DNA from 4 places in the Streptomyces montanus genome. Region 2 is predicted to be linked to each of the others. Evidence: riboswitches for the same ligand, from Rfam matches in the RefSeq annotation. Region 2 holds a riboswitch; each other region holds the start of a gene.
What was found. Region 2 has a riboswitch for cyclic di-AMP ahead of FE633_RS35485 (M23 family metallopeptidase). Riboswitches for the same ligand answer to the same signal wherever they lie in the genome.
Positions count from the first base shown of each region.

Region 1: it holds a riboswitch for cyclic di-AMP, as region 2 does, so the genes downstream of both, FE633_RS00265 (M23 family metallopeptidase) here and FE633_RS35485 (M23 family metallopeptidase) in region 2, are expected to answer to the same signal.
Region 3: it holds a riboswitch for cyclic di-AMP, as region 2 does, so the genes downstream of both, FE633_RS22050 (C40 family peptidase) here and FE633_RS35485 (M23 family metallopeptidase) in region 2, are expected to answer to the same signal.
Region 4: it holds a riboswitch for cyclic di-AMP, as region 2 does, so the genes downstream of both, FE633_RS33335 (transglycosylase SLT domain-containing protein) here and FE633_RS35485 (M23 family metallopeptidase) in region 2, are expected to answer to the same signal.

Region 1 is NZ_VBZC01000001.1:56,867-59,059, reverse strand. Features, by position in the region: gene FE633_RS00265 (M23 family metallopeptidase) at 129-1,022, opposite strand; cyclic di-AMP (ydaO/yuaA leader) riboswitch at 1,025-1,189, opposite strand; gene FE633_RS00260 (alpha-galactosidase) at 1,491-2,193, opposite strand, start outside.
Region 2 is NZ_VBZC01000053.1:46,383-48,575, reverse strand. Features, by position in the region: gene FE633_RS35485 (M23 family metallopeptidase) at 36-1,061, opposite strand; cyclic di-AMP (ydaO/yuaA leader) riboswitch at 1,073-1,230, opposite strand; tRNA gene FE633_RS35480 (tRNA-Met) at 1,686-1,759, opposite strand; gene FE633_RS35475 (dihydrofolate reductase family protein) at 1,807-2,193, opposite strand, start outside.
Region 3 is NZ_VBZC01000024.1:6,518-8,710, reverse strand. Features, by position in the region: gene FE633_RS22055 (DUF6328 family protein) at 22-618, opposite strand; gene FE633_RS22050 (C40 family peptidase) at 709-1,182, opposite strand; cyclic di-AMP (ydaO/yuaA leader) riboswitch at 1,186-1,350, opposite strand; gene FE633_RS22045 (hypothetical protein) at 1,720-2,028, opposite strand; gene FE633_RS22040 (ATP-dependent Clp protease proteolytic subunit) at 2,036-2,193, opposite strand, start outside.
Region 4 is NZ_VBZC01000047.1:29,508-31,700, reverse strand. Features, by position in the region: gene FE633_RS33340 (phosphotransferase enzyme family protein) at 1-492, opposite strand, end outside; cyclic di-AMP (ydaO/yuaA leader) riboswitch at 1,068-1,218, shown strand; gene FE633_RS33335 (transglycosylase SLT domain-containing protein) at 1,221-2,015, shown strand; gene FE633_RS49590 (hypothetical protein) at 2,082-2,193, opposite strand, start outside.

The sequences.
Region 1 (2,193 bases), on a different contig from region 2:
AGGCGATAGAAAGCGCTTGCCGACCATGACCACTGTGACGCCGGACCGCCACCGTTGTCGATCCCCTCAGCACGCGGAACGGGGACCACTCGGCTGCCCGAGTGGTCCCCGTCGCTGTGCGGGAGGTGTCAGACGGTGACGCCGTGCGCGCGCAGGAACGCCACCGGGTCCACGTCCGAGCCGTAGTCCGGAGTGGTGCGGATCTCGAAGTGCAGGTGCGGACCGGTGACATTGCCGGTCGCGCCGGAGAGGCCGATCTGCTGCCCCTCGGTCACGGACTGCCCGGCCGAGACGGAGAGGGAGGACAGGTGGGCGTACTGCGCGTAGTGGCCCTCGTTGAGCTTGATGACGACCTGGTTGCCGTACGCGCCGCCCCAGCCGGCGGAGACGACGGTGCCCGCGCCCACGGCCTTGAGCGAGGTACCGGTGGGGACCACGAAGTCGACACCGGTGTGGTAGCCGCTGGACCACATGGAGCCCGCCAGGTGGTACGGGGTGCCGACGGTCGCGCCCGCGACGGGCAGGGTGAAGCCGCTCGAAGTGCTCGGCGCGTCCGCCGGCTTGGCAGCCGTGGTCGTCGTCGCGGACGACGGGGCTGCGGCCTTGCTCTTGACGGGACCGGAAGCGGAGGCGGCCTTCTTGCCGATCGCCAGCTTCAGGCCCGGGTGAATGAGCGCCGGATCGTCGCCGATGGCCCGGCGGTTGTCCGCGTAGAGCTTCTTCCAGCCACCACTGACGTGCTGCGCCTTGGCGATCTTGAAGAGGGAGTCACCCTTCTTCACCGTGTACGTGCGGTTCGCGGCCTTCTTCTGGGCCGCCACCGGAGCGGATTTGGCGGCCTTCTCCGAAACGGATTCGGCCTTCTTGGAAACAGACACAGGGGCGGTCTGAGGAGTAGTGGCGTGCGCGCCGGTCGCCCCCAGAAGCGGCAGCACGAGCGCGGCGCCACCCGTTCCGGCGACGGCGATCGAGCGAGTGAGACGCTGGGACTTCGGACGGCGGTGCTTACCCTTCGCGGGCATGACGAATTCCTCTCCGGCGCCTACGAGGTGAGCTGTCGGGTGCGAGCTGGAGATGCCCGGCCACGCTTTTTCGCGCGGCTTTACCCCTAGCCGTTCCGGAGACCGGAACAGGCGTTGTACCTGTGGGTCCCCCGCTCCTGCCGTACACGGGTCAGTGTGTGCGGATTCCGGGCGGCGGCAGGATTGGGCGTCCGTCCGGATTGGTGGCGAACGTAAGCGAACAAGACGCACAGGGACAAGCTTTGGGTTGCCTATGTGTCCCATTCTCTTGATCCTTGACCGATATCTCGGTCACGGTGCGTCTTTGCCGATCTCTGTGAATTCCTGAAATCCCCGAGAACACAGTTGAATTACGTGAACATGGCGACAGCGGACCGTCACGAATATGACGCTGCTCACGGGCCACCGACCCAGCGGCCTCCATTCCAGGGCGAGTTTGAATGAAGGCCACTAATCCGGACATAGCACTCACATGCGACGCAGCCGGAAAACTGCCGCATCGAGGTCGCCACGCAACCCCGTCCGCAACCCCTGATGCAACAGCACGGCACCTCGGTGCACTTCGCCCGTTTCGAGGCATTCGTACACTGCTGTCGGGTCGAGACCGCGCAGTCTCACCGACCCGACGGGCTCGCCATGGTGCTGGGCCTGGAGCCAGGCAAGGACGACGGCCTGGTCTCCGTGGACGTACTGCACCGCGCTCAGCCCGCCCTCCGGCGCCCGCAGCCGGTAGAGGTCGCCGCGCTGCACGACGGGCCGGATTTCCTTGTAGAGCTCCACCCACTCCCGCGCCTCGGCGAGCTCCTCGTCACTCCACTCGGTCAGGTCTCCCCCGACGCCGAGCACCCCTGCCATGGCGCTCACGAATCGGAAGCGCAACGAGCTGACGCGCCCGTTGAGCTGCGTGTTCGGGCTGTCGGTGACCCAGGCGGCCATGACCCGCGCCGGGTGCAGCTGACTGAAGCCGTGCTGGATCGCGAGCCGGTCGAGCGGATCGGTATTGTCCGAGGTCCACACCTGGTCCGTACGGGCCATGATCCCGAGGTCGATCCGGCCGCCTCCGCCCGAGCAGGACTCGAAGGCGACACCCGGGTGCGCGGCCCGCAGACGGTCCAACAGGCCGTACAGCGCATGCACATGATCGACCCACAGCCTTTGCGGATACGGCTCG
Region 2 (2,193 bases):
CCCTGGCTGCTTGCGGGTTGCCGCTTACGGTCCGCTTACGGGTTGATGCCCTTGCTCCGCAGCCACGCCATCGGGTCGATCCCTTCCCCGCCGGCCGTGTGGACCTCCAGGTGGAGGTGCGCCCCGGTGACGTTGCCGGTCGCGCCCACGCGGCCGATGACGTCGCCCGTGTTGACCTTCTGCCCGACGCTGACGCTGATGGACGACTGGTGGGCGTACCAGAGCTCCGTGCCGTCGTCGAGGGTGATCACCGTGCGGTAGCCGTACGAACCGTTCCACCCGGCCTCGGTGATGGTGCCGCTGTGGATCGCCTTGAGCGGCGTACCCGTGGGAGCGGCGAAGTCCAGACCGGTGTGGTAGCCGGAGGACCACAGCGAGCCGGCCTGCCCGAAGGTCGAGGAGATGGTGTACGAGGAGGTGGGCAGCGAGTAGCTCTTCGCGAGTTCCGCGAGACGCTCCGCCTCGGCCTTGCGCTTGGCCTCCTCCTCCGCCTTCTTCTTGGCGGCGGCGGCCTTGGCCTCGGCCTCTTCCCTCTCCTTGGCGGCCGCCTCGGCGGCCTTCTTCGCGGCGGCGGTCTCCGCGGCCTCCTGGGCCTCGCGGTCCACCTGGTCCTGCTGCCGCTCGGCCTGCAGCATGATGCGGGCGCGCAGGGCCTCGCCCGCGTCCGAGTTGCCCTGTTCCGCGTCGGCGGTGGTCAGACCCACGCTGCTGAGCGACGTCGTGTCATCGGCTTCCGCGGAGTCGTCCGCGAACATCGAGCCCACGGACGGCAGATCGGGCATCGAGATGGAGACGGGCGGCTTGCCGGTCTGCGCGCTGGCCATGCCACCCGCGCTGACGGCCGCGATGACGCCGACGCCCAGAACCGTGGAGCTGCGGGCGAGACCTCCGCCACGCTGCTTACTGACGCGGTGCCGGCCCCGAACGGGTCGGAGGGAATCCTCGGTGGGGTTCCACTCCTCCCAGGTCTCCTCGTCCTTACGGATGCCGTAGCCGAAAGTGTCGGGATTGAACTCACTCGGCGCGGACGAGGTTTGCGGGGCAGGCCGGTTGGACGCCACGTAGGCGCACTCCTTTCCTTCCTTCTCGCCTACCGGGTTAGCTGACGGGTTCGGAGCAGGAAGGTCTCCTACGCGCGTCAATCATGGTGTCGCACACCATGAACAACGCCCGATTCACCCCAAGTTGGTGGTTCCCCGGTTCCCTTTCGAGATTCGGCACGTGCGCACGGAGCCGCCTCTTGTGACGGCTGGGACGACCGCGCTGCGTTATCGAACGTTAATAGAGGCAGGCACTGGATTCCAAGCTGTTCTGGATGATCGTTAACGTTTTTGGCCTGGACTTACGGGTCAAGAGGGGAGTAAATCGGGCGAGTTGATTGACTCTCGACCCAGTGGCCTTTGATGACGAAGTGTCAGATGTTACGCGGAGTGGGGTCGTTCGACTACCGAGGGTCACGTGAGGGGCTCGGCTTCACCGATGCCACAGGGAAGACGACGAAGAACTCCACGAGGCTTTGGAGAACTCCACGAGGTGCCAAAGAACTACAAGAACGCACCGAAGAAGTCCAAAAAGCGCTGAAGACGTACAGAAAGCACCGGACAGGACCGAAGACACCCGGAAACACTCAGGGCCGGAAAACACTCAGGGCCGGAATCCATAGGATTCCGGCCCTGAGCCTTCAGTAGCGGGGACAGGATTTGAACCTGCGACCTCTGGGTTATGAGCCCAGCGAGCTACCGAGCTGCTCCACCCCGCGTCGTTAAGATCAGTGTACGCCATCGGCGGGGCCCTCAGCACACGGCTTTACGTCCCCTGCCCGTCCTGCCCGCCGGCCGCCCGGAGGAGGTGGCGGTTGGGCTCGGCGGCCCGCTCCTCGAATTCCGGGAGCACGACGACGTCGGCGCCCTCCGCGGCCAGCAGCCCGCCCCCGTCAGCGGACGCCACGAACGTGTCGGGCTCGCGCCAGGCGGTGACCACGCGGCGCACTCCCGCGTCGATGATCAGCCGCGCGCAGGGGGTCGGCCGGGAGGCGCGGCGGGCACAGGGTTCCAGGCTGCTGTAGACGGTGGCGGTGGCAAGGCGCGGGTCGGCCGGGTCGAGTTTGGCGAGCGCGGCCTCCTCGGCGTGCGACACCGCGTCGGACTCACGGGAGTACCCGCGGGCCAGCTCCGTGCCGTCGGCCGCGACGAC
Region 3 (2,193 bases), on a different contig from region 2:
GGCCGTCCGGCGTTGCAGGCCTCAGTCCTCCGGGTTCCGGCCGGTGCGACGTCGCATCATGTCAGGCACCAGCGCCCACAGTCCGAGGCACACCACCAGCGTGCCGGCACCGGCCACGATCCCTCCGACCCGGCCCACCGCCACATCCACGACCAGGAGGACCGACCCGGCGAGCGCGAGCGCGAGCACCGCCATCCCCAGCTGGGCGAGATGCGACGAGACGGTCACGAGCTGCGGCTTGGCCCCCTGCTGGAAGAGCCGGCGGTGCAGGGCGGCAGGGGCGGTGAAGAGCATGGCGGCCAGCACGGAGAGCAGCAGCGTGGTGACGTAGGTGGCGCGCTGCATGGTGTCGAGGGACGGGAAGCGCGGGGTGAACGCGAGGGTCAGCAGGAACGCGAAGAGGATCTGTACGCCGGTCTGGGTGACCCTCAGTTCCTGGAGCAGCTCGTTGAAGTTGCGGTCGGCGCGTTCGAGCCGCGTCTCGTGCCGCTCCTCGGCGGCCTGTCTGTCGGGGGCCGGTCCGTCCGTGGGCTGACGGCCGGTGGCCGGTCCGTCGGTGGGCTGACGGCCGGGGGGATGACGGTCGTTGGGGCGGTCGCTGGCGTGACGGTCGGTCATACATGAATGAGTAACCAATCAACGGCCGGCATCACGCCCGCCGCGTGGGACGGCGGCGCCGAAGCTGAACGCCGCCATCCCACGGGCGCATCACCTGACCCGGCCGTACCAGACGCTCTTCGTCCAGATCTTCTGCAGCCTCACCACGTCCCCGGTCTTCGGGGAGTGCCAGATCCGTCCCTTCCCGGCGTAGATGCCGACGTGGTACACGTTCCGGCCCGAGTGGAAGAACACCAGGTCTCCCTGCTTGCGGCTCGAAGCGGAGATGTGGCGCGTCTTGTTGTACTGCGCCGCGGCGGTGCGGGGCAGTGACTTGCCGGCCTTCTTGAACGAGTACAGCGTGAGGCCGGAGCAGTCGAAGCGCTTGGGCCCCGTGGCTCCCCACTTGTACGGGGAACCCTTCTTGGAGGCCGCCACCTGAAGTGCCTTCGTCGCGGGGGTGGCCGCTTCGGCGTCGGACGCGAAGCCGGGGGCCACGATGCTGCCGCCAACGGCGGCGATGGTGAGAGCCGATGCGGTACCGGCCCTGGTAAGCAGCGACGGGACTCGATTGAGCGCAGTCATGCGCAACCCTTCGTCAGCCGCCTGTGAAGGATGACCTGTCGGATTCGGGCTGGCGAAGTTGCCCGGCCGCGTGTGCGGCTTCACCCCAAGGGCCACTCGGATCTCTCCGGCGGCCCGTCGTGCTTGGGTCCTCCACTCCTGCCGATCCACTTCTGTCGACCCGTCATCCGGGCGGCGGCAGGACTCGGCGTCCGCCCGGACCGCCCCGCCGCTGTGGCGGGGGCTTGTCGTCGGAAGGGATCTTGACGCACGAACGTCGGAAAAGCCGAACAGAATCGGCGTTTTGTGGGGTTACTCACCACTCACCTGTTCGGGTGGACAGCCCCGTTTCAGCCAGGGCGTCGAGAGGGTCGAGGGCCCCCGTACCAGCACAGGAATGCCTGATTCCGCCTCAGCGGTACGCGCGCTGAGCAACTCGCATGGGCCTCTGGAACGACCCCCGGCTACGGCGTTCGGGGGTACACCATTTGGTCCGTTTCAAACCTTGCCCGGACGCCTCGTCAGACACCTGCGGGGCTCCGGGCCGGTCCGTGTGCGTCAGCTGTCGGAGTCGGACGGCAAAGCGACGCGAGCCGCGCGGCGTTCGCCGTCGAGGACCCGCAATGCCCGCGCCAGGGTGGGGGCGTGCACCTCGTGCTCACCCCGCTGGTGCATCAGCGCCAGCGCTTCGCGCAGCGCGGTGGCCTTGCTGACCAGTGCCTGCGCGGCGCGCAGGCCGCGGTAGGTGTCGCCGGGGCGCGCGGGGTTGATCCGGCCCAGGAGATCGACCACCTCCAGGTAATGGTCGATCAGTTCGCCCTCCGCGCGGGTCAGGGCCGGCATCGGGGGCAACTCCGGTGGGAGCATCGGCGGTTCACCTGGCGCCGGGGTCGGGGCGCGAGGCCTTGCGGCTGGGGATGATCTGATCGACGAGCCCGTACTCCACCGCCGCCGGCGCGTCCAGGATCTTGTCGCGCTCGATGTCCGCGCTGATCTGCTCCTGGCTCCGGCCCGTGTGCCGCGCGAGCATCT
Region 4 (2,193 bases), on a different contig from region 2:
CCACGGCATGGCGGCCGGGCGAACTTTTTTGTGCAGCTCTGCCCAGTCGGCCTCCTGGTGGCACTGTTCATACCAGGAGTCCGGTGTCTCGCTGGCGCCCTCTCCGGCTCTGTGGAGGACGGCCAGGGTCCGGCCGCACCAGCTCAGGAGGTCCGGATCAGACGCGTCTGCCTCGGTTCCGTCGACCCAGTCGTACAGCTTCACATAGGACCCGCCCAGTGCGGGGGTGAGTTGGGAGACGTATCCGTCGTTGCGATTCGGGATGAGCCGTGGCGCTGAGATCCCCAGCTTCTCCGTGGCGTTCCGCAGTGTGGATTCCCGGTGGACCTGCCGCTCGTCACAGCCGAAGAGGAGCTCTTTCACTGCCCATGAGGTGCCATTCCCGGACAACTTCCAGATCTGCCCCAGCGCGCCACGGGTGACCGGTGTCATCGTCCACGATCCAGTGCCCAGCTCATAGGTATCCGCAATGAAGTCGGCCGTGCTTTGCATAGAGGCGCCTCTCTGGCTGCTGTGCGGGGTGGCCGCCACTTGCGGCTCAACTATAGAAATACCGCCAAGATGGCGGGCGTTGCGCCGTATTTTCACTGCGCGGGGCACAGGCGTTCCCGAACGCCGGGGCTTCGGCCGCCACTTCAAGCCCGACTCGGGCCGGGGGTGGGGCGGCTCTCCGGTGGCGACCTGGACACGGATCTCTCCCCGGCGGAGGTCCGGCGGGCTCCGCCCATGAGGCATGGCTGTTTGGGTGCTTGGAGCGTAATGCCCGAGTTGACTTGATTGCCGCTTTGGCTGCACTTACAGGCGCTTGGTTGTGCTTGGTTGCGCTTGATCGCGTGAAATGAGTCACGTTCGGGCGGATCGGGCGCTGTGGCGCGTCTGGCTACTTTGCCTTTGCGGAAGGCAAGTTGAGTTCTGTGCCGCGACGTAATCGGGTGATTTGCCCCTTCGTTCTGACCGGGTTGGGCGAATCTCGACCTGATTTCGGGGCTTGTTCCTGCTGTGTGCTCTCGCATACGTTCTCGTCGATCCGGGCGGATCGCCGAATCCTGCCGCCGCCCCGGAACCCATCCATCCACGCGCTACGGCAGGAGCGGGGGACCCAGGTAATCGCCGATCCGGATACCGGAACGGCTTGGGGTGAAGCCGCACGCACCGTGCGGCCGGGCATCTCCAGCCCGAACCCGACAGCTCACCTCGCAGGCGCCGGAGAGGAAATCGTCATGCCCGCACGAGGTAAGCACCGTCGTCAGAGAATCCACCCCCTCACCCGTGGCATCGTCGCCGCGGGAGCGGGCGGAGTCGCGCTCGCGCTCCCGATCGCGGGGGCGACCGGCGCCCACGCCGCCGAGTCGGCGCAGGTCGCGCAGGTCGCGCAGTTCGCAAAAGCGGCGAAAGTCGCGGTTCCGGATGTCAGGCTCATCACGTACAAGGTGGTCCCGGGCGACACGCTGTTCAAGATCGCGCGAAAGCATCACACGAAGGGCGGCTGGAAGAAGCTGTACAAGGCCAACCGCGCGGTCATCGGCAACGACCCGGCGATGATCTACCCAGGCCTCACGCTGACACTCGGCACGAAAAAGGTACAAACGTCTACAAGTAAGGCCAAAGCGACACCTGTGGCCCCGAAGGCCTCGGCGACCCCCGCCAAGCCCGCGGCGGCGGCAGCCGCCGCTCCCGCCGCCGCGAAGACGTACACGAACAACCTGGACGGCTGGATCAAGGAGGCTCTGGACGTCATGGCCAAGAACGGGATCCCGGGCACCTACGACGGCATCTACCGCAACATCATGCGCGAGTCGTCGGGGAATCCCCAGGCCATCAACAACTGGGACTCCAACGCCGCGGCCGGGACGCCGTCCAAGGGCCTCCTGCAGGTCATCGATCCGACCTTCGCCGCCTACCACGTGCCCGGTACGGCAAACGACCCCTTCGACCCGGTCGCGAACATCGCGGCGGCCTGTAACTACGCCGCCGACAAGTACGGCTCGATCGACAACGTCAACGGGCCTTACTGATCAAGCCCAGAGGTCGTCATGCCGGCCCCCCTGGCGGGGGGGGGGCCGGCATTTCACCGCCGTTCGTCAGGCCTTCGTATCCACGAACAGATCTTCCGCTGTGGCAGCCGTGAGGGAGCGCTTGAGCCAGGCTCGGAGGATTTCCAGGTCGGTGCAGCTCGTGATGCGCGCGTGTACC